3 regions of the Lysinibacillus sp. VIII_CA genome follow, and region 2 is predicted to be linked to each of the others. Evidence: riboswitches for the same ligand, from Rfam matches in the RefSeq annotation. Region 2 holds a riboswitch; each other region holds the start of a gene.

Region 1 (7,320 bases), on a different contig from region 2:
CGGCTATTTGCATGATTATTACATGTTTCCTTAAAAATTTCGGAAATTGCTTCGACATTTTCAACAATTTTATGTAAAACAATATTCCTACTATGTTCATAATTTTTTATGTTGTAACGCAACTCACTAATTGGGTATAATTCCCAAATCAATCAAGTGCGCTCTTTCTTCTTTAGAAATCGGTACACTCTTGCCTGTTCGAGGGTCCATTTGCACAATTGTCCCACGACCTGTGAAGCAAACTTCGTCCTTTTGATTTTTTGCTAGATAATGAAGGTCCATTGATGAACTTCCAACTTTCGCTACCTTTGTATAAATTCTTAGTAGGTCATCAAAGAAAACCTGCTTTACATAATCACATTGTAAATCAGCTACAATCGGTATACTCCTCACATTCTCATCAGCTACTGATGGCATTAAAATACCTATATGTCGAAAATAATCAATTCTCGCCTGTTCAAAATAAGTAAAGCTTACAGTATTGTTCATATGCCCATACATATCTGTTTCTGAGAATCGTACACGTGCCTCACTATAAAAGGAAAACCCCTTTTCCCACTCTTGTAAATTTCCAATATAGCTTGCTTTCATAATAACGCCATCCCCTATCATTTATTTACCATCCTTTTCAGTCAGTTTAGACTGTCAATCAGCAATGAATACTTATTCATTATATAAGAAAACACTATATTATCATAGGAAAAACCGAATTCCCCTTATTTTATTACTAAAATCCCTTTTTCTTTAAATAGTATGGTTTTTTCTTGAAACATGTTAACTATGTTTATATCACTATAAAAAAACTCCCTCACACTAAGTGTAAGGGAGTTCAGCTTGTCCGATATTAATCTACGTAGTGGTCAGAACCGAAGAAGTTACGGAACATTTGCACTGTAGTAGCACGGTTTAATGAAGCGATTGATGTTGTTAAAGGAATACCTTTTGGACATGCAGCAACACAGTTTTGAGAGTTACCACAGTTCGCTAGGCCACCATCGCCCATAATAGCATTTAAACGTTCGTCTTTAATCATTGCACCAGTTGGGTGAGTGTTGAAAAGACGTACTTGTGATAATGGAGCTGGCCCGATGAATGAAGCTTTTTCAGACACGTTTGGACATGCTTCCATACATACACCACAAGTCATACATTTAGATAATTCATAAGCCCATTGACGTTTACCTTCTGGCATACGAGGACCTTCACCTAAATCATACGTACCATCGATTGGTACCCATGCTTTCACTTTTTTAAGCGCGTTGAACATACGTTCACGGTCAACCTGTAAGTCACGAATAACAGGGAATGTTTTCATTGGCTCCAATTTAATAGGCTCAGTCAATTGGTCAACAAGTGTTGAACATGATTGACGTGGACGGCCATTAATAACCATTGAACATGCACCACAAACTTCTTCTAAACAGTTCATATCCCATGAAACTGGTGATGTATTTTCACCATTTTCAGTAACAGGATTTTTTTGAATTTCCATTAAAATAGAAATTACGTTCATACCATGACGGTAAGGCACTTGGAATTTTTGCCAGTAGCTATTGCCGCCCTGTGTATCTTGACGTAAGATTTCTACTTTAACCATTCTTCCAGTATTAGCTGCGATTTGCATAACTTTTAGTCTCCTTTCGCAGAGTAGTCGCGTTTACGTGGTGGGATTAAAGAAACGTCGACTTCTTGGTACGTGATGATTGGATTACCAGTAGTTGGGTCAAACTTCGCCATTGTTGTTTTCAAGAATTGCTCGTCATCACGATTAGGGAAATCAGGTTTATAGTGCGCACCACGAGATTCATTACGTAATAATGCGCCTTTTGTCATTACTTTCGCAAGCACTAACATATTTTTAAGCTGACGTGTAAAGTGTGCGCCTTGATTACTCCATTTTTGCGTATCGTTAATGTTGATGTTGTTCCAACGCTCAGTAAGGTCATCAAGTTTTTTCAATGTATCTTCAAGCTGATCATTGTAACGTACTACAGTCATTGTAGCAGTCATCATTTCACCAAGCTCTTTATGCAGTAAGTAAGCGTTTTCTGTACCTTCCATTTTCATGATAGCATCCCATTTCGCTTGTTCTTCTGTTACGCGAGCATCGTAAATCTCTTGTGGAATATCTTCTGCATGCTTTTTAAGATGTTTTACATAATCTACTGCGTTTGGTCCTGCAACCATACCACCATAGATAGCAGATAATAATGAGTTAGCACCAAGACGGTTGGCACCGTGTTGAGAGTAATCACACTCACCTGCTGCAAATAGACCAGGAATTTCAGTCATTTGGTTGTAGTCAACCCATAATCCACCCATTGAATAGTGAACTGCTGGGAAAATCTTCATAGGTAATTTACGTGGGTCATCTCCTACGAATTTTTCGTAGATTTCAATGATACCACCAAGTTTAACGTCTAACTCATGTGGATCTTTATGTGAAAGATCTAGGTATACCATGTTTTCGCCATTGATACCAAGTTTTTGGTTTACACAAACGTCGAAAATTTCACGTGTTGCAATATCACGTGGTACTAAGTTACCATAAGCTGGGTATTTCTCTTCTAAGAAGTACCAAGGTTTACCGTCTTTATAAGTCCAAATACGACCACCTTCACCACGAGCTGATTCTGACATTAGACGGTTTTTGTCATCTCCAGGAATCGCTGTTGGGTGAATTTGGATGAACTCACCATTCGCATATGAAGCACCTTGTTGGTAAACGATAGAAGCAGCAGAACCTGTGTTAATAACAGAGTTTGTTGTTTTACCGAAAATAATACCAGGGCCACCAGTCGCCATAATAACAGCGTCTGCACGGAACGATTTAATTTCTTCTGTACGCATATCTTGCGCTACGATACCACGGCACACGCCGTCTTCATCGATAATAACACCAAGGAATTCCCAGTGCTCATATTTATTTACTAAACCAGCTACTTCATGAGAACGAACTTGCTCATCAAGCGCATATAGTAATTGTTGACCAGTTGTTGCACCAGAGAAAGCTGTACGGTGCATTAAAGTACCACCAAAACGACGGAAATCTAATAATCCTTCTGGTGTACGGTTGAACATAACACCCATACGGTCCATTAAATGGATAATCCCAGGGGCTGCATCACACATACCCTTAACTGGTGGTTGGTTCGCTAAGAAGTCACCACCATATACTGTATCATCAAAGTGGATCCATGGAGAATCCCCTTCACCTTTAGTATTTACCGCACCATTAATTCCGCCCTGCGCACAAACAGAGTGTGAGCGTTTTACAGGAACTAATGAGAATAAATCAACTTCAGTACCAACTTCAGCTGCTTTAATCGTTGCCATCAGACCGGCAAGACCACCGCCGACAACAATTATTTTGCTTTTCGCCATGATTATTTCTCACTCCTCTTAAAAAATTGCATTGATTGCATTTGCTCTATCGTAGCTTTCTATGGAATTATACAAAAGCTAAAATAGCAGCAATACCAACTACACTTAGAATTACGAAAATGATGTTTGTTACGTAAGTAGCAATCTTTTGAGCCTGTGGAGATTGTGTAATACCCCAGCTTACTAGGAATGCCCATAAACCGTTAGATAAGTGGAAAGTTGCTGATAAAATACCAACAATGTAGAATCCAAGCATGAATGGATTAGCAACGATATTCGCCATCATGTCGTAATCAACGTGTGTGCCAAGTGCTTTTTGAATACGAGTTTGGAAAATATGCCATGCAATGAAAATCACTAGGAATACACCTGTGAAACGTTGTAATGAGAACATCCAGTTACGGTATGTGCTGAAACGTCCTGTGTTTGGTGTAGCAGTGAATGCAATGAACACTCCATAAAATGCATGGAACATCAATGGAATATAGATGACAATCCATTCAACAAGGATAAGGAATGGAATCTTCTCCATTACTGCGGTAGCATCGTTATAACTATCTGCCCCGCCTGTTGCTGTAAAGTTAATGAACAGGTGCATCGTTAAAAACAGACCTACTGGAATGATCCCAAGTAGAGAATGTAAGCGACGCCATAAAAACTCTCGATCTTTCGACAAGACTGTTACCCCCCTTAGTACTTAAAATAGCACAACAAAAGAAGTCATCATTTTGTAAATGATACTTCATTGACTGTGTATTTCATCATGGTACAATATTATGACATGTTTATTGTACTCTCAAGAGCTACGAGCGTCAAGGCAACTCGAAGTTTTTCATAGAGCTTATTAAAGAACTAATCTAGTGCATAATGCGTCGTTTTTTCTCGAAAAATCTACCATTACTTTATTAACGTTAAATTTTAAGAAAATTCTAAGAAAGAAGGATAACAATGTTAAACACTCCATCTCCTACAATCTCTTCCTTTGGTTATGAGATCATTCGCGATCATATTCTATCTTCTATACTCGGTAAACATGAGAATGATGTCCTTTATTGGGCAGGCAAAGAGCTTGCGCGTAAGTTTCCATGTAAAAGTCAAGACGAACTTATCGCATTTTTCGCAGATGCCTGTTGGGGTACATTAGAGCTCATGAAAGAATCGAAAGACGGACGCATTTTCCAGTTGACAAACGACCCTGAAATATTACAAATCAAACAACGTAGCTTTAGACTTGAGGCAGGATTTATAGCTGAACAAATTCAGCTAGCTAAAGGCTATTTAACAGAATGCTATGATGAAAAACGTGAAAAGCAACATTACGTTATGTTTACAGTCAAATGGGACGTAAAGGAACGGATCATGCATACGATCCCAACAGAGTAACAAAAAAGGATTGTCTCCCCAATCAATAAACGGGATGACAATCCTTCCTTTTATTTCGGACAATGACAGAAAATGCTGTTTCTTCTATTATTATATGTAAAGAGCCTGCTCTAAATTAAATTCATCATGTAATGCATTTGCCGCACGAATCATTTCATCCTGCGGAACTACAACAGACACTTTAATTTCCGAGGTGCTGACCATCTTCACAGGGATATTTTCACGACGTAACCGGTCGAACATACGGGCAGCGACACCTGGATTAGAAACCATACCAGAGCCAACAATAGAAACTTTTGCTAATCCAATTTCGAAATCAGCAAAGCTAAAGCCAAGCGATACTTTACTGTCCTCTAAAACACGTAATGCTTCCGCAAATTCTTCTTTCAAAATTGAAAAGGACACAGTTGGTTTTAATCCATCAATAATGGCTTGAACAATAATATCCACGTTGATGCGATTTTCAGCAAGAGTTGAAAATATATCCGCTAATGAAGCACCCGAATATGCATCATAGCCAATTGTTAAACGAATAACATCTGATTCAAAGGCAACACCACGAACTATTAAATTTTTCTCCATCTCTACTTCCTCCTTCAATAAAGTACCTACTGACTCCACTAAACTAGAGCGTATGATAACTGGTATTTGAAACTTTTTAGCTAACTCAACTGCACGTGGATGTATGACCTGTGATCCTAAATGAGCTATCTCTAACATTTCATCATAGGAAATTTCCTGTAGTTTTTGTGCCTGTACAACAAAGCGTGGATCTGCTGTATACACACCGTCAACATTCGTGTATATGTCTGTCCGCTCGGCATCTAATGCAACAGCAAGTGCGACGGCTGTCGTTTCGGTCCCACCTTTCCCAAGCGTTGTTATATTGTGGTCATTGTCAATGCCTTGATCTCCAGCAATAACGACGATTTGTCCTTGCATTAAATGTTCTTCGATACGACTAACATCGATATGATCTATCCGTGCATGACTATACATATGATCCGTGTAAATACCAGCCTGCCAGCCTGTTAATGACACCGCATTATAGCCAGCTTCTTGTAACGCAATGGCAAAGACTGAGCTTGATAGCTGAGAGCATGAAGACACAACTGCATCTAATTCACGTTTTGACACATCATCTGTGAAATGAAGTACGCTCATTTTCACGTCTTGTATCGTTTGTCTCATTGCAGCTACTACTACTACCACATCGAAACCTCTATCTTTTTCAGCAATCGCTTTTCGTACAGCCTCTTGAATTTGTTCGGGTGATGCTAATGCAGCCCCTCCAAATTTCATCACTATTCTAGACATTTCTTTTGTTCTCCTTTCCAGTCTGGTAATTCACCTAATATAAGGTGTAAAACAGCCTCTAGAAAACTAAAAGGCAGCCTTCACAAAACGTGAAAGCTGCCTCTAACATGTACAATAAATGAAACTTGCGCATGTGTGATAGCTCTCCGAAACTTGTAGAATCGACAGTCTTACATTTCTTAAATGCAAAACCAGTACAACAGTGGAAACAACATTACTGTACTTCGGCAAGCTCCCCTTTCACGCAATGTCTTAGGATTTGTTCATCCTCTATTGCGCTACTTTTGAATCTTGCACCTCTATCATCACCTTAAAAGTGAATGTATTAAATTTATGTTCGCCCTCATTAAAACAAGTGGGCTGTTAACATTGGACAACAATGTTATTTATAACCTTAGCATATGTCTATTCCTTTGACAATGACTCCTGCTGAAAATAGGCATAAATATGACTTGCTAAATTAGCTGGCATCCCGGCTTCCTGTAAAGCCAGCTCACTAGCCTCACGTATTTTCTTAACGGACCCAAAGTGTTTAAGTAGCTGCTGTTTTCGTTTTGGACCGACACCCTCAATTTGATCCAGCACAGATTGGATAGCATGCTTTTCATGCTGTTGACGTAAAAAGGTAATCGCAAAACGGTGGACTTCATCTTGAATTCGTTGTAATAAATAAAAACCGTCACTTGTACGTTTTAAGGCAATGACCTCGGGCGGATCACCAAACAATAGTTGCGATGTATTATGCTTGTCATCCTTTGCTAAACCAGCAATAGGTATAACAAGTCCTAGCTCATCCTCTAATACTTCTCGTGCTACTTCCATTTGACCTTTACCACCATCTATTAGCACTAAGTCTGGTAGTGGAAGACCTTCCTTCAAAACACGAATATAGCGCCGGCGAATGACCTCTTGCATAGCACCATAATCATCATGCTTAGCTGCTGTCCGAGTTTTATATTTGCGATATTCCTTTTTGGCAGGCTTGCCATCAATGAAAACAACCATTGCAGATACTGCGTCCGTTCCATGCATATGACTATTATCAAAAGCTTCAATTCGTAATGGTGTCGTTATACCCATTGCATCGCCTAGTGCCTCACATGCACCAATAGTACGTTCTTCCTGCCGTTCGATAAGCTGGAATTTAGCGGCAACTGCAATTTCAGCATTTTTCGTCGCTAAATCCACCAACTCCTTCTTTTGACCTCTTTTTGGTGTAAGAACTTTAATGCCTAA
Region 2 (7,320 bases):
GCGTTTACATATTGTTCCATACCAACAATGTTCAAATATTTAAGCGCTGTTTCCTCTGCTTCCTTCTTCGAGCGTTTTAAAACTTTTATTTGCCCCACCGTACAATTATTTAAAACATTGTGGTTGTTAAATAAATTGAATTGCTGGAATACCATCCCTAAATGTGTTCGATATTCTTGGATATTGTGTTTTTCATCTAGGATGTCTTCCCCTTGATAAATAATTTGCCCACCACTTGGTGTTTCTAATAAATTAATGCAACGAAGTAAAGTGGATTTGCCTGAACCAGAGGAGCCTATTAAGCAAACAACTTCTCCTTTTTCCACTTGAAAATTAACATCTTTTAACACTTGGTTACGTCCAAATGATTTACTTAAATGTTCAATTTTAATGACTGCCATTTGTGCGTCCCCCTATATTGCTTCTTTTTGTTCTTTTTGATAGGCATCTGGTCCATCTAAACGTTTTTCAACATAGAGAAGGATTCGTGATGCAGTGAATGTCATTATGAAATAAAGAATACAAGCTACAAAGAACGATTCAAAATAACGGAAGTTGTTACCGGAGATTGATTTTGTTTGGAAGAATAATTCTGTTACTCCAATAACGTTTAGTACAGCTGTATCTTTAATATTCATAATTAATTGGTTGCCTGTCGCAGGCAGTACGTTTCGTGCTACTTGTGGTAGGACTACGTGAAGCATGATTTGGAAGTGATTCATACCGATAGCTGATGCTGCCTCATATTGACCATTATCAATCGATACGATACCACCTCGGACAATTTCTGCCATATAGGCACCTGTATTAAGTGAAACGACTAAAATCCCCGCTGTAATAAAGTGCATGTCTATGCCAAATGCGATATCTAATCCATAGTAGACAACCATAGCCTGTACAATCATTGGTGTACCACGGAAAAATTCAACATAGCATGTGAGTATAAAATTAATAAGCTTTAAGCTATAAAATTTCACACCTTTTTTACGAACTGGAATCGTATGCATAATTCCGATGAAAAATCCGATAAATGCACCAATAATTGTACTTATAGTCGAAATCAGTAACGTATAATACGCACCTCGTAAAAACATTTGCCAGTTGTTTTCAATAATTGAAAGTATCCATTCAAGACTCATGATGTTCCTCCTTACAATGTCATGTTGCTTGCTATCTTTTTCGTGCCCTAGCTTTTTCTACTAGTCTATGATTTATTTCGCTAGGACATTATCATTATGTAGAGAGGTTCTCATTTTAATAATGATGAAATGATAGTGCACGGACTAGCAACTAGTCCGTGCCATTTTTTTATTGTGCTGCTGGTTGCTGAGAAATAGCTTCTTCCATTATCGCTTGACGATCATCTTCAGAAATACCTTTTAGGATTTCATTGATTTTTTCTAGATTAGCATCATCTTTACGTAAGCCTACAGCAATCGAAGTATTTGAAAGATCTGTATCAAAGCCTTCTTCAAATGCTACGTATGTGAATTTATCGTTGGCAGCTGCCGCAGAAATTCCTTCAGGACGTTCGGCTACATATCCATCAATTTTGCCTGCCTCTAAAGCTACACGCATCGCTGGGAAGCTTTCCATTGCTGTTTGTTTATTGACACCTTTAATTTGATCAATCACATTGTAGTTGGAAGTATTCAGTTGTGATGTAATTTTTGCGCCAGAGAAATCTTGGATTGATTTGACACCTTCATATTTACTACCTTTTTTAATAACCATTACAAAATCAGAAGTATAGTAGTTTTCAGTAAAATCAATTGTTTTCTTACGTTCTTCTGTTGGCGACATTCCCGCGATGATTGCATCAATTTTATTAGATTGTAGCGCTGGTACTAAGCCGTCCCATTCCAATTTGACGATCACTAATTCTTTGCCTAAACCTTCAGCGATTTTTTTCGCCATTTGTACATCATAGCCACCTGCATACTCTGCGTTATCTGCAATTTTTACTGCTCCATTTGCATCGTTTTGCTGTGTCCAGTTGAATGGTGGGTAGCCCGCCTCCATTCCAATTCGGAATTCACCGCCGCCTTCTTCTTTATCTGCGCCAGCATCACCTGAACTACTTTCTTTTTTGTCACTAGTGCCACATGCAGCTAGCACAATTGCCGTCATGATAGAGATCATTACTAACAACCATTTTCTTTTCATGAAAAACTCCCCTTTTCTGTAAAAAAATAAGACAACTGTACGAAAAAAGACCTAAGTTTTGTGAACTTAGGTCTTACCTTTTATGACAGTTGCCCAAATCCTCACTAGTATTCCATGTTTCCGAGATAGCACAACCTAGTAAACCTGGAAATGAATTTACTAGGACAGTCCTGCACTTATTCACTGCAGACCCAGCATAAAAGTACGAGCTCCTTTTATACTTCGGCGATATTTCCTTCTTCATTGCGTCTTTGTTTGCTTGTACTCAACAATGAACTAATAAATACCGCGCCTCTACCTCACTGATGTTTGTTAGTGAGGTTTGTTTATTTAATTGATATTTAGATACTACTATAAAACTAGTATGTACGTCAAGAGAGTTTTATCATTTTTCTGACTAATGACAATATTAGGGTATTATGCTTGCCCTATCCATTATTAATCTACGTATTTTTATCCATATATCTGCTGGAAAACAACATATTTTTACTACCTATTCTTTTTATACTAAGTAAATAGTTTTGGATTATCAAAATTACTAATGACTTTAGTGATACAGAAGCCAAGAAAAAACCCTGCAAAGTTTGCAGGGTTTAAAGGAATTATGAATTTAATAATAAATCTTCAGGATTTTCGATTAACTCTTTAACTGTTTTTAAGAATCCTACAGAATCTTTTCCATCGATGATACGGTGATCGTAAGAAAGTGCTACATACATCATTGGACGGATTTGAACTTCACCATTTACTGCAACCGGACGGTTTACAATGGAGTGCATACCTAAAATACCAGCTTGCGTACCGTTCATAATTGGTGTTGACATTAATGAACCGAATACACCACCATTTGTGATTGTGAATGATCCACCAGCCATGTCATTTAAGCCTAATTTTTTATCACGAGCTTTTGTCGCTAAGTTAGCGATATCTTTTTCGATTTCTGCAAAGTTTTTGCTATTCGCATCGCGTACAACTGGTACTACTAAACCTTCTTCAGTTGATACTGCAATACCGATATCAAAGAAGTTATTTAAATGAATTTCATCGCCAGAGATTTGAGCGTTTACGTATGGGTATTTTTTCAGTGCTGCAACAACAGCTTTAGTGAAGAATGACATGAAACCAAGTTTGATGTCGTTTGCTTTCACAAACTCTTCTTGTTTACGTTTACGAAGTGCCATGATGTTTGTCATGTCAATTTCGTTGAATGTTGTTAACATTGCTGTTGATTGTTTAACTTCTAATAAACGTTTTGCAATTGTTTGACGACGACGGCTCATTTTTTCAATCGTTACACGGTCAGAATTAGCTACTGGTGTGAATACAACTGGGCCACCTGTAGTTGCTACTGGTGTAGGTGCTGCTACTACTGGTGCTGTACCATGTGCCGCTACATCTTGTACACGTACACGGCCTTGTGGATCTACTGGTGATACCGCTGCAAGGTCAATACCTTTTTCACGTGCAAGTCGACGTGCCGCTGGAGATGCGATGACACGCTCACCAGAAGTTTCTTCTACTACAGGAGCTGCTGCTACTGGTGCTGCAGGTGCCGCTTGTGGCGCTGCTGGAGCTGGAGCTGCTTCAGCTGGTGCTGCCGCTACTGGTGCAGCTGCTGCGCCTTCGCCTGCTTCTACAATTGCGATAACTTGACCAACTAGTACAGTATCGCCTTCTTCAGCTAAAATTTGTGTTAATACACCTGCTTCTTCAGAAATGATTTCAGCGTTTACTTTATCTGTTTCAAGTTCAACGATGAATTCACCTTTTTCAACGCGATCGCCCACTTTTTTTACCCACTGTGCGATACTACCTTCTGTAATCGATTCTGCTAATTCAGGGACTTTAATTTCAGCCACTTTCATTTCCTCCTTTGATTAACGTGCATGATGCACATAAAAGGGCTACTGCTTATGGGCAAGTAGCCCAGCTATCAATATTTATATGTGATTATTTAACCTTTACTGGCTCAGCAACTGCTTCTTCAATAAGTGATGATTGAGCTGCTTTATGAGAATCTGCATCTCCTTCAGAAGTTGAGCTCATTGCAGGACGACCTACATAGCGAAGCTTTTTACCTTCTGCAAGTTCATATAATGTTTCTAGTGCATAATTCCATGAGCCTTGGTTTTTAGGTTCTTCTTGTACCCATACGATTTCTTTAGCATTAGGATACTTAGCAATAATACCAGCAACTTGCTCTTTTGGGAATGGGTAAAGTTGTTCTACACGAACAATGTGTAAGTGATCGAAACCTTCTCCATCTTTCACGCGATCTGCTAAGTCGATCATCACTTTACCAGTACCTAATACGATACGCTCTACAGCATCCGTTTTTGTACCTAAGCCAGGTTGTTCAATCACTTCTTGGAATGAACCATCTGCTAATTGCTCAGCATTAGCTGCTGCTAATGGATGACGCAATAATGATTTTGGTGATACAACCACAAGTGGACGAACACCTTCAGTACCTAATAACGCTGCTTGGCGGCGTAATAAGTGGTAGTAGTTACCTGCATTTGAACAGTTTGCTACAAACCAGTTATTTTCTGCTGACATTTGTAAATAACGTTCCATACGGCTTGAAGAGTGCTCTGGACCTTGGCCTTCATAACCATGTGGTAATAGAATCACCATGCCAGATTTTTGACCCCATTTAGAGCGTGCCCCTGAAATGAAGTTATCAAACATTACTTGTGCCATATTCGCAAAGTCACCAAATTGTGCTTCCCAAACTGTTAATACATGGCCATTTTCTAGATTGTAACCATACTCAAAGCCAACTACCCCTGCTTCAGTCAGTGGTGAGTTGTGTACTGTAAAGGATGCACTTGCACCAGAAATATGATGAAGTGGTGTAAAGACATTACCATTGTTTTTATCGTGAAGCACTAAGTGACGTTGTGAGAAAGTACCACGTTGAGCATCTTGACCTGTGAAACGTACTGGTGTGCCATCTTGGATAATTGTTGCATATGCTAAAGTTTCCGCATGACCCCAATCGATTTTTGCAGATGCAAATGCATCACGACGTTTTTCTAAAATTTTTCCAAGCTTTTTCTGTGGCTCGAAGTTTTCTTCAAACACTAGAAGCTCTTCGTTGATTTTACCTAAACGTTCTGCACCAACTGCTGTATCAATTTGTGGGAACTCTACTTTTAATTCTTCTGGCATTTCTAATTGATGATGCTCATCTTTTGAAGCCATTTCTTTTACATGATCGTAAGCAGCTTGCATTTCTGCATAGATAGCTGTATCTAATGCTGCTACATCTTCAGTTGATACAAGACCTTCTGCTACTAATGCTGCACCATATAACGCACGAACAGTTTCGTGCTTAGAAACTAATTTATATGTTTCTGGGTTTGTAACCGTTGGATCATCTGTTTCGTTATGACCGTGACGGCGGTAACCAACTAAATCAACAACAATATCTTTACCAAATTTTTGACGATAGTTAGCTGCAAAGCGACCTACTTGAGCCACTGCTTCTGGACTATCTGCATTCACATGAACTACTGGTACTTCATACCCTTTTGCTGGGTCAGATGAGTAAACAGAAGAACGAGAATCATATTGTTCCGTAGTGAAACCAATCATATTGTTCGCGATAATATGAATAGTACCACCAGTTGTAAATCCTTCAGTTTTAGCGAAGTTTAATACTTCAGTTACGATACCTTGACCTGGGAATGCTGCATCACCGTGTACTAGGATTCCTAAGCCTTTTGTACGATCATGAACCGCTTGACCTGGCTTTGAAGTGTCATCTTGTGTTGCACGAGTAGCACCTAGAACTACTGGGTTGCCCACTTCTAAGTGAGATGGGTTGTAGGCAAGTTTCACATTCATACCTGAATCACGGTTATAAGAAGCACCCATATGGTATTTCACATCACCTGTCCACCCTTTTGTAATTTCAAGGCGACCATTTTCCGGCATAAATAAATCATTTGATACATGTGCAAAGTCAGAGAACATCATGTCATAAGGTTTATTTAAAATATGTGTTAAAACATTTAAGCGACCACGGTGTGCCATACCAATACGTACTTTTTCAACACTTAGCGCTTCTGCAGTTTTAATGATTTCATCAAATAGTACAATTTGCGTATCTAAGCCCTCACCAGAGAAACGCTTTTGTCCTACAAATGTTTTATGGATAAATTTCTCAAAATTTTCAACACGTGTTAAACGATCTAATAAGGCTTTCTTTTCATCAGAAGAAAGTGCTTGTTGGAAAGAGCCTGATTCAATTTGCGCTTGAATCCAATTACGTTCTTCTGTAGCTACTACATGTTCATATTCAAACGCTACTTTATTTGTATAAATAGCTTTTAAATAGTCAATTGCATCCTTACCATTTTTCACGTTTGCTGGCACATCTTTGAAGAAGATTGCTGCAGGAATTTCAGCTAAATCTGCAGCGCTTAAGTTGAACGCGCTTTCGTCAATTTGAGCTGTTTGTAGTTCACGGTTTTTCAGAGGATAAATATCTGCCGCTAAATGACCGCGTGAACGAATTGCATCGGCTAATCTCACAGCGGCTAACACTTTTTTGTAATCGCCAGCAGGAGCCGCTGCTGTATGACTAGCTACAGCTACTTCACCTTCTACTACTACTGGTGCACCAAATTGTTGGAATAAAGAAACTAACTCCGGTTCTACTTCTTCAGGAGACTGTAAGAATAAGTCGTATTGCTCCATCACATATCCTAGGTTAGGACCAGAGAAAGCTGACCATGGAGAACTTACAGTTGTAACGTTGTTCGACATGAAAAATGACCTCCAAATTTTGCCTTACGGCAGTTCCATTAATTAAATTGCAATTAATTATATAATATTTAGCCGTTCTTTAAAAGAATGTTTCACACTACTTTTCCATATTTTAAAGAACGTTTTTTCCATCTCAATCTTACTACTCTTCACAAAAAATACAACTCTTTTTAGCAAATTAAGCAATTTTTTTCGCAAAGGATAGAATAATGAAATAAAGCGTGCATTTTTCTTAATATTTTAGCGGGATCTTTAACGAGAAAACGGTTCCAATATTAACCTCACTCTTGACTTCTACCGTGGCATTATACTTTTCAAGCAACATCTTCGAGATACTTAATCCTAAGCCTGTTCCACCAATTTTACGGTTCCTTGCCT
Region 3 (7,320 bases), on a different contig from region 2:
GACAAAAAGCAGATGGTTCAGCTTCCCCATCTGCTTAAATCTAATGGACATATTCATCTTTAGATGCTCGCATGGAGCATAAGAAGAGTGTCATAGCTACAACAACAAAGAGCCAACCTGCAATATTCCAACCACCAAACAGATCATGTAGGTATCCGAAAAGAATTGGACCAATGGCAGCGAATAAATAGCCTAATGATTGTGCAAATCCTGATAGATCAGCGGCTTCAAATGCTGTACGCGTACGGAGTGTGAAGAACATCATTGCTAATGCGAATGAAGCCCCACCTGCTAAACCTAGAAGAATCATCCATAATATCCCCATAGTTGTCCACTCCATCACAACGCCGACAAATCCTACTAAATAGAACGATGTAAACATGAGGACAAGTGGTCTCTGTGAAGTCATTTTACCGGCAATAATAGGGACAACCAATGCCATGGGAACTTGTGAAAATTGCATAATAGAAAACATCCAACCAGCTTTATCAGGAGCCAATCCCTGCGCAATATAAATTTCAGGAATCCAAGCTGCTGTTGTATAAAATAATAAAGATTGTAACCCCATTGCACCTGTTACTGCCCATGTAACAGGTGATTTCCAAAGAGGTTTACCTGTTTTTTTGGAGGTAGTAGCTGGTTTTGGCTTATTTAATTTCAATTGAGGTATCCAGATTAAAATGGTTAATACGACTAATATAAGCGCCACAGCCAATGCCCCTTGCCAACCTAGTGAAGAATTAGCTATTGGATAACTAATACCAGCTCCAAGCCCCGCTGTTAAGTTCATCGACATAGTGAAAAATGCCATCAATAATCCTACATGATAAGGAAATTTTAATTTTAATAATCCTGGAATCAACACATTTCCAAATGATATTGCTACGCCAATGAGCACTGTACCAAATACAAGTAACCCTGTTGTACCGAGGGAGCGTAGTACAATACCTAAGGCCAATAAAATAGTGGATAAAAATAAGGTTAGCTCAAGACCAAGTTTTCGTGCTACAACTGGTGCGAACGGTGATATGATGGCAAAAGCAAGCAATGGTATAGTTGTAAGAAACCCGGCTAGAACATTGGAAATACCAAGGTCGTCGCGTATAAAGGATACAATTGGACCCACAACAGTTAGTGGCATGCGTAATGTAGATGCTATAAATATTACGCCAAAAACTAATAATAAAGTTGTTCCCTTCCAGCTAATTTTTCTACTTGGGAAGCTGGAGGAATGATCATTTAAATTCAAAATAATTCCCCCTGTTATAACCATTCTAATTGAACTACTATAACACTTTATCACACTATTAAAAATAGTGGAAAATTCACAAAATACAGAACTTTTATAGTTATATTGAAATGTCTTAGGTCTTATGTTAATATAGTAAACATCATAAATTTAATAATTATATGCCTCATGTTTGTATTGAGGTAGAGGTCGCGATATTTATAAGTAAGCTAATTGAAATGACAAGCATTGAAGAGATTAGCTGAAAGGAAATATTGCCGAAGTGTGAGGGGACTTGAAAACCTCATGCTGGGGCTGTCTCCGAAAGGAACAGAACTGTCACGTTTGTACAACGTGTTGAGCTATCATTTAGGAAAAACTGAGGATTAACTTAGCCATCACATTGTTCATGTGATGGCATTTTTTTGCCTCATAAATAGGAAGGAAGCTATATCGTGAGTGAAATAAAAATCAATCAGCTCGGCCATAAAGCACCGAAGCTGAAAAAAGAATTAAAAAGCCGTCATATCACAATGATTTCTTTAGGCGGTACAATTGGTACGGGGCTATTTTTGGCCAGTGGTGGTGCTATTGCACAAGCCGGTCCGGGAGGCGCATTGCTTGCCTATGCCTTAATCGGTATTATGGTATATTTTTTAATGACAAGTTTAGGTGAAATGGCTGCCTATATGCCGTCCTCAGGATCTTTTAGTACGTATGCGACAAAATTTGTAGATCCCGCTTTAGGTTTTGCACTGGGCTGGAACTACTGGTATAACTGGGCAATTACGATTGCGGCAGAGATTGCGGCAGTATCATTAATTATGAAATATTGGTTCCCAAATAGCTCATCAGCACTTTGGACAGTATTATTTATTGTGATTGTACTGACATTTAATTTATTGTCTGTAAAGAGCTATGGGGAAAGTGAATATTGGTTTGCGATGATTAAAGTGGCTACGGTCATTGTATTTATTATTATTAGCTTATTAATGATTTTTGGTATTTTGGGTGGACAAGCACCTGTAGGTTTTACAAATTTCTTTATTAGTGATGGGCCATTCCATGGAGGCTTCCTTGCAACATTTGGTATTTTCCTTGCGGCAGGATTTTCATTCCAAGGAACAGAACTACTTGGGATTACTGCAGGTGAAACAGATGATCCAGGAAAAAATATACCGAAGGCAGTAAAATCTGTGTTTTGGCGAATTATTTTATTTTATATTTTAGCCATTGCTGCTATCGGGATGTTGATTCCATTTACAGATGAGCGCTTATTATCGGAAGATATCGCTGTATCCCCATTTACACTCGTTTTTGATCGCTTAGGTATTGCTTTTGCTGCTTCCTTAATGAATGCCATTATTTTAACGGCTATGCTATCAGCAGGTAATTCTGGATTGTATGCATCTTCACGTATGCTATGGCAATTAGCAGTGGATGGTCATGCTCCTAAATTCTTTGCAAAGTTAAGTCGTCGAGGCATTCCAATTTATGCACTAATCGCAACATTAGCTGTAGGCTGTGTAGCGTTTTTAGCGTCATTCTTTGGTGATGGGGTCGTTTATATTTGGCTTTTAAATGCCTCTGGGATGTCAGGTTTTATTGCTTGGCTAGGTATTGCATTTAGTCATTATCGTTTCCGTCGTGCCTTCGAAGCTCAGGGCTTAGATCCAAAGCTATTACCGTATAAAGCAAAGCTATACCCATTCGGTCCACTATTCGCCTTTACGATTTGTATGATTGTTGTAATTGGACAGAATTACACAGCGTTTATCGGTGATACAATCGATTGGTATGGTATCCTTGTTTCTTATATCGGTATTCCCCTGTTCCTATTGCTATGGCTGGGGTACAAAATTAAACATAAAACAAAAATGCTTCCTCTTAAAGATTGTGATTTAAAAGTAGAAAATTAAACGAAAAGCTGTTCTATAAACCGTTGTATGATGGTTGATGGGACAGCTTTTTTATATATAGACCTTTAAAATTATTACTAAACCAATATCATATATATGGTAATATACTATAGATATGGAAGTGTGATTTTTGACTTTCTGGTAGGGAGAGGTGCATGGAAATGCAAAAACATATTTTACTAGTGGAAGATGATGAGGCTATTCGCGATATGGTAGCGAATTTTTTATTATTGGAAGGCTTCGATGTCACCACTGCAAATAATGGAGAAGAGGCATTACAATATTGTTTAAATCAAACTTTTGATTTAGTTATACTAGATATTATGATTCCTAAGCTTAATGGATTAGAGGTTTTAAAAGTAATTCGAGAACAGGCAGCACTTCCAATCATCATTTTGTCTGCAAAGGATAGTGATGTAGATAAAGCGCTTGGGTTGGGATTAGGGGCAGATGATTATATTGCTAAGCCATTTTCTATGCTGGAATTCTCTGCTCGCGTAAAGGCCGTTATTAGACGAGCAACAAAATACGCTGGCCAAACAGATCACAAACAAGATGTAGTAGTCATAGGCCATTTAAAGATAGATATTGTTAATTTTTCTATAAATAAAAATGGACTGGAAGTAAAGCTAACATCAAAGGAATTTGCCATCTTAAAGCTATTTGTAACAAACCGAAACCGAGTTTTTACGAAGGAGCAAATTTATCAGCTAATATGGAAAGATGCATATTATGGTGATGAAAATATTATTAATGTACATATTCGAAGGCTACGCGAAAAAATTGAAGATGATCCATCCAACCCCCAGTACATTAAAACCCTGTGGGGAATTGGCTACAAATTTGAAGGATAGCAGATATGATCATCATTCTATTCATTATCATTTTGGTGCTTATAGGAATTGTTATTTTTCAATGGAAAACAAAAAAAGAACAAAATCAGACGGTCCAATATATGTATGAAAAACTTCAAATCATCGTTCAAGAACAAAGTAACGAAAAAATTTTGGTAACTACGAGCAATACACAAGTTCAACAGCTACTTATTTCAATAAATGCTTGGCTGGACTATCACCAAAAAGTTCAGGCGACCCATCGGAAAATGGAAGATTCCATGAAAAAAATGTTGGCCAACATTTCACATGATTTAAAAACGCCCTTAACGGTTGTGCTAGGCTATATTGAAATGCTTCAGCTCCAAGGCTCAGCTAGTGAGGAAGAACGCCAAAGACTATTAGCAGGCGTGCATGCTAAAACATTAGAAGTATTAAAAATCATTCATACATTTTTTGATCTTGCCAAATTAGAGGCTGGAGATACAGATTATCCAATCACTAAAATCAATGTTTGTGAAATTAGCCGAAAAAATATATTATCATTTTACGATATGGTGACGTCGATGGGATTAGATATCAATATTACAATTCCTGAAACGCCTATGTATGCCCTTGGCAATGAAGAAGCATTAAATAGGGTTCTCAACAATCTTTTATCCAATGCTCTTGCCTATGGAGCGGATGGCAATGTAATGGGCTTAACTATAAGAAATGATGACACGAGTATTTATATAGATGTATGGGATTGTGGTAAAGGAATTGATGAATACCATATTGATAATGTATTTGAGAGAATGTACACGCTAGAGGACTCTCGCAATAAATCCTTTCAGGGGAGTGGCCTCGGTTTAACGATTACAAAGCGATTAGTGGAAATGATGGATGGTTCCATCCAGTTATCAAGTATTCCCTATAAAAAGACCATTTTTACCATTGCTTTAAAACGAATGACGTATTGAAATCACATGCTTGTAGAGCTTTTATGGTGCTTTACAGGCTTTTATTATGCGCTTAAGAAATTTGTAAGAATCAAGTAATAAATTAGAGAGCTTCATTTTTTATAATGACAATAGCCACATTTGAGGGAGAGATTGACATGACATACATTGTGAAAACAAACCAGCTTACGAAAGTGTACGAAGGAAAAGAAGTGGTTTCTGCTGTCAATATGAACGTGAAGAAGGGGGAGATTTATGGTTTTTTAGGCCCTAATGGAGCGGGTAAAACGACAGTGATGAAGATGCTAACAAATTTGACGAAGCCAACAAGCGGAGATGTTGAAATATTTGGTGAGAGGTTGACCGATCAATCGTATGAGATATTAAAAAGAATGGGAACGATTATTGAATATCCTATTTTCTATGAAAAATTAACGGCTAGAGAAACTTTAGAACTGCATTGCGAATATATGGGGTATTACAATAAGCAGGAAATAGCTCATGTACTTAACCTTGTAAAATTAACAAATACAGAGGAAAAAAGGGTAAAAGATTTTTCACTAGGGATGAAACAAAGACTAGGTATTGCCCGTGCTATTATTACAAAGCCAGAGCTCCTAATTTTAGATGAGCCAATTAATGGACTAGACCCTATTGGGATTAAAGAGTTGAGGGAGCTTTTCAAAATGCTCTGTATGGAGTATGGCATTACAATTATTATCTCTAGTCATATATTAGGGGAAATTGAACAGTTGGCCGATACAATTGGTGTCATCAAGGAAGGTAGACTCATTACTGAAGTAACGATGGATACGATAAATCGTAATCAAGCCGACTATATTGAAGTGATTGTAAACGATGGCAAGAAGGCTGCCTTTATTTTAGAAAGTAAATTAAAAATGGCTAATTTCAAGCTGATGGATGACAATTCTATACGAATTTATGATTTGACAGTATCCCAAAAAGTTCTAACAAAAACATTGATTGAACATGACATTGAGATAGAGGAGATTAGCAAGAAAACAAGCACATTAGAGGATTACTTCCTTAAGCTAATAAATGGAGGGATTGTTCATGCTTAATTTAATGCGTTTAGAAATGAAAAAATATCATTTAAGCTCCTATTTTAAAAGTGCTATGTTTGCTAACATTATTATTTTAGGTTTTATGTTTATGATTTTATTTATTTCTAAAATAGAAGAGGAAGTTGGTATTGAAAATTATGAAATGGCTTTAAGTGTCATTGATTCATTTGTCAGAGCGGTATTTATTATTTTTGCAGCTACTTTAATAGCTAAGCTGATCATTGGAGAATATAAGTTTAAAACAATCACATTGGCCTTCATGTATCCTGTAAGCCGAAAGAAATTAATCGCTGCTAAGCTTGCAATTGTCATGATTTTTACCTTTAGTGTAATCATCATTTCCAATGTCTTGATTACAACCATCTTTTGCATCGTAAGCGATAAATTTGATTTAATTCCTGATGTATTATCTAATACTTTAATCATGCAACATATACCATCTGTATTCATGAATGCAATTGCTGCCTCAGGGATAGCATTAATTCCGTTGTATTTCGGTATGAGAAAATACTCTATTCCAGCAACAATTATTTCAGCTATTCTAATTGTATCAGTGACTTCATCCAATACAGGTAACTTCACATTAAATGACATCATTATTATTCCAATCTCACTAGCAATCTTAGGTGTTAGTATTGCCTACCTAGCTATCCGTAATATTGAGAAGGTCGATGTTTAATGAAAGAGCCAGTATAAGTTTTGTTGATATCGAACGATGATGATAGCAATTTGATCGTTTGTAACACTCACATAGTTGGTCTTGTAAAATAGGTAACTAAACTTATTAAATATAAAAAGAAATTAACGTATAGCAATAAAAATAAGTAATTAGAATCCCATAATAGAAATTTAATTAAAATAGAAAAGGAAGTGGCCAATAAAATAGTTAATAACAGATTTCCTTTTTTGGCATAGTGGCATTGTATAACTATTAATACAATAATAATAAGTATAGGAATATAAAATTTCATGAAAAAAACCTCCTATTTATAATTAAAAAATTACTAAAATGTAAATGTGTGTCATAAAAATCTTATATTTATTTGGAGGTGATTACAATGAAATTAAGAATTCTACACTTGTTGCTGTATTATCAACTGTAGTTTCTGCAACTGCTTCAGCTGCCCCACAAGATGTGTCTACTTAAGGTTTCCCTTTTGCATGCACCGGTCCTTGTAGGGATAGATAATATCCGAGAGTATTAAAATCAGCTATAATTGTCTCCTATAGATGGTTATAGATTATCAACAAAAAGGCATCGAGATTTTTCTTCTCGATGCCTTTTGTTAGTCTATTAATTCACTATTTTATCCA

What was found. A riboswitch is a leader RNA that binds a small molecule or an ion and turns the genes downstream of it on or off. The one in region 2 is predicted to bind lysine.
Region 1: another riboswitch for lysine. It lies ahead of ACP3VS_RS04360 (aspartate kinase); the one in region 2 lies ahead of ACP3VS_RS16930 (transporter substrate-binding domain-containing protein).
Region 3: another riboswitch for lysine. It lies ahead of ACP3VS_RS22290 (amino acid permease); the one in region 2 lies ahead of ACP3VS_RS16930 (transporter substrate-binding domain-containing protein).

Annotation. Positions count from the first base shown of each region.
Region 1 is NZ_JBNFXM010000002.1:228,057-235,376, reverse strand. Features, by position in the region: gene ACP3VS_RS04385 (acyl-CoA thioesterase) at 127-591, opposite strand; gene sdhB (succinate dehydrogenase iron-sulfur subunit) at 845-1,624, opposite strand; gene sdhA (succinate dehydrogenase flavoprotein subunit) at 1,630-3,384, opposite strand; gene ACP3VS_RS04370 (succinate dehydrogenase cytochrome b558 subunit) at 3,452-4,060, opposite strand; gene ACP3VS_RS04365 (YslB family protein) at 4,333-4,767, shown strand; gene ACP3VS_RS04360 (aspartate kinase) at 4,858-6,084, opposite strand; lysine riboswitch at 6,216-6,394, opposite strand; gene uvrC (excinuclease ABC subunit UvrC) at 6,490-7,320, opposite strand, start outside.
Region 2 is NZ_JBNFXM010000014.1:44,000-51,319, forward strand. Features, by position in the region: gene ACP3VS_RS16920 (amino acid ABC transporter ATP-binding protein) at 1-401, opposite strand, end outside; gene ACP3VS_RS16925 (amino acid ABC transporter permease) at 414-1,139, opposite strand; gene ACP3VS_RS16930 (transporter substrate-binding domain-containing protein) at 1,309-2,166, opposite strand; lysine riboswitch at 2,285-2,471, opposite strand; gene odhB (2-oxoglutarate dehydrogenase complex dihydrolipoyllysine-residue succinyltransferase) at 2,769-4,025, opposite strand; gene ACP3VS_RS16940 (2-oxoglutarate dehydrogenase E1 component) at 4,117-6,942, opposite strand; gene ACP3VS_RS16945 (HAMP domain-containing sensor histidine kinase) at 7,175-7,320, opposite strand, start outside.
Region 3 is NZ_JBNFXM010000027.1:34,920-42,239, reverse strand. Features, by position in the region: gene ACP3VS_RS22295 (CynX/NimT family MFS transporter) at 41-1,273, opposite strand; lysine riboswitch at 1,425-1,601, shown strand; gene ACP3VS_RS22290 (amino acid permease) at 1,684-3,147, shown strand; gene ACP3VS_RS22285 (response regulator transcription factor) at 3,309-4,001, shown strand; gene ACP3VS_RS22280 (sensor histidine kinase) at 4,007-4,942, shown strand; gene ACP3VS_RS22275 (ABC transporter ATP-binding protein) at 5,080-6,003, shown strand; gene ACP3VS_RS22270 (ABC transporter permease) at 5,996-6,685, shown strand; gene ACP3VS_RS22265 (Nramp family divalent metal transporter) at 7,314-7,320, opposite strand, start outside.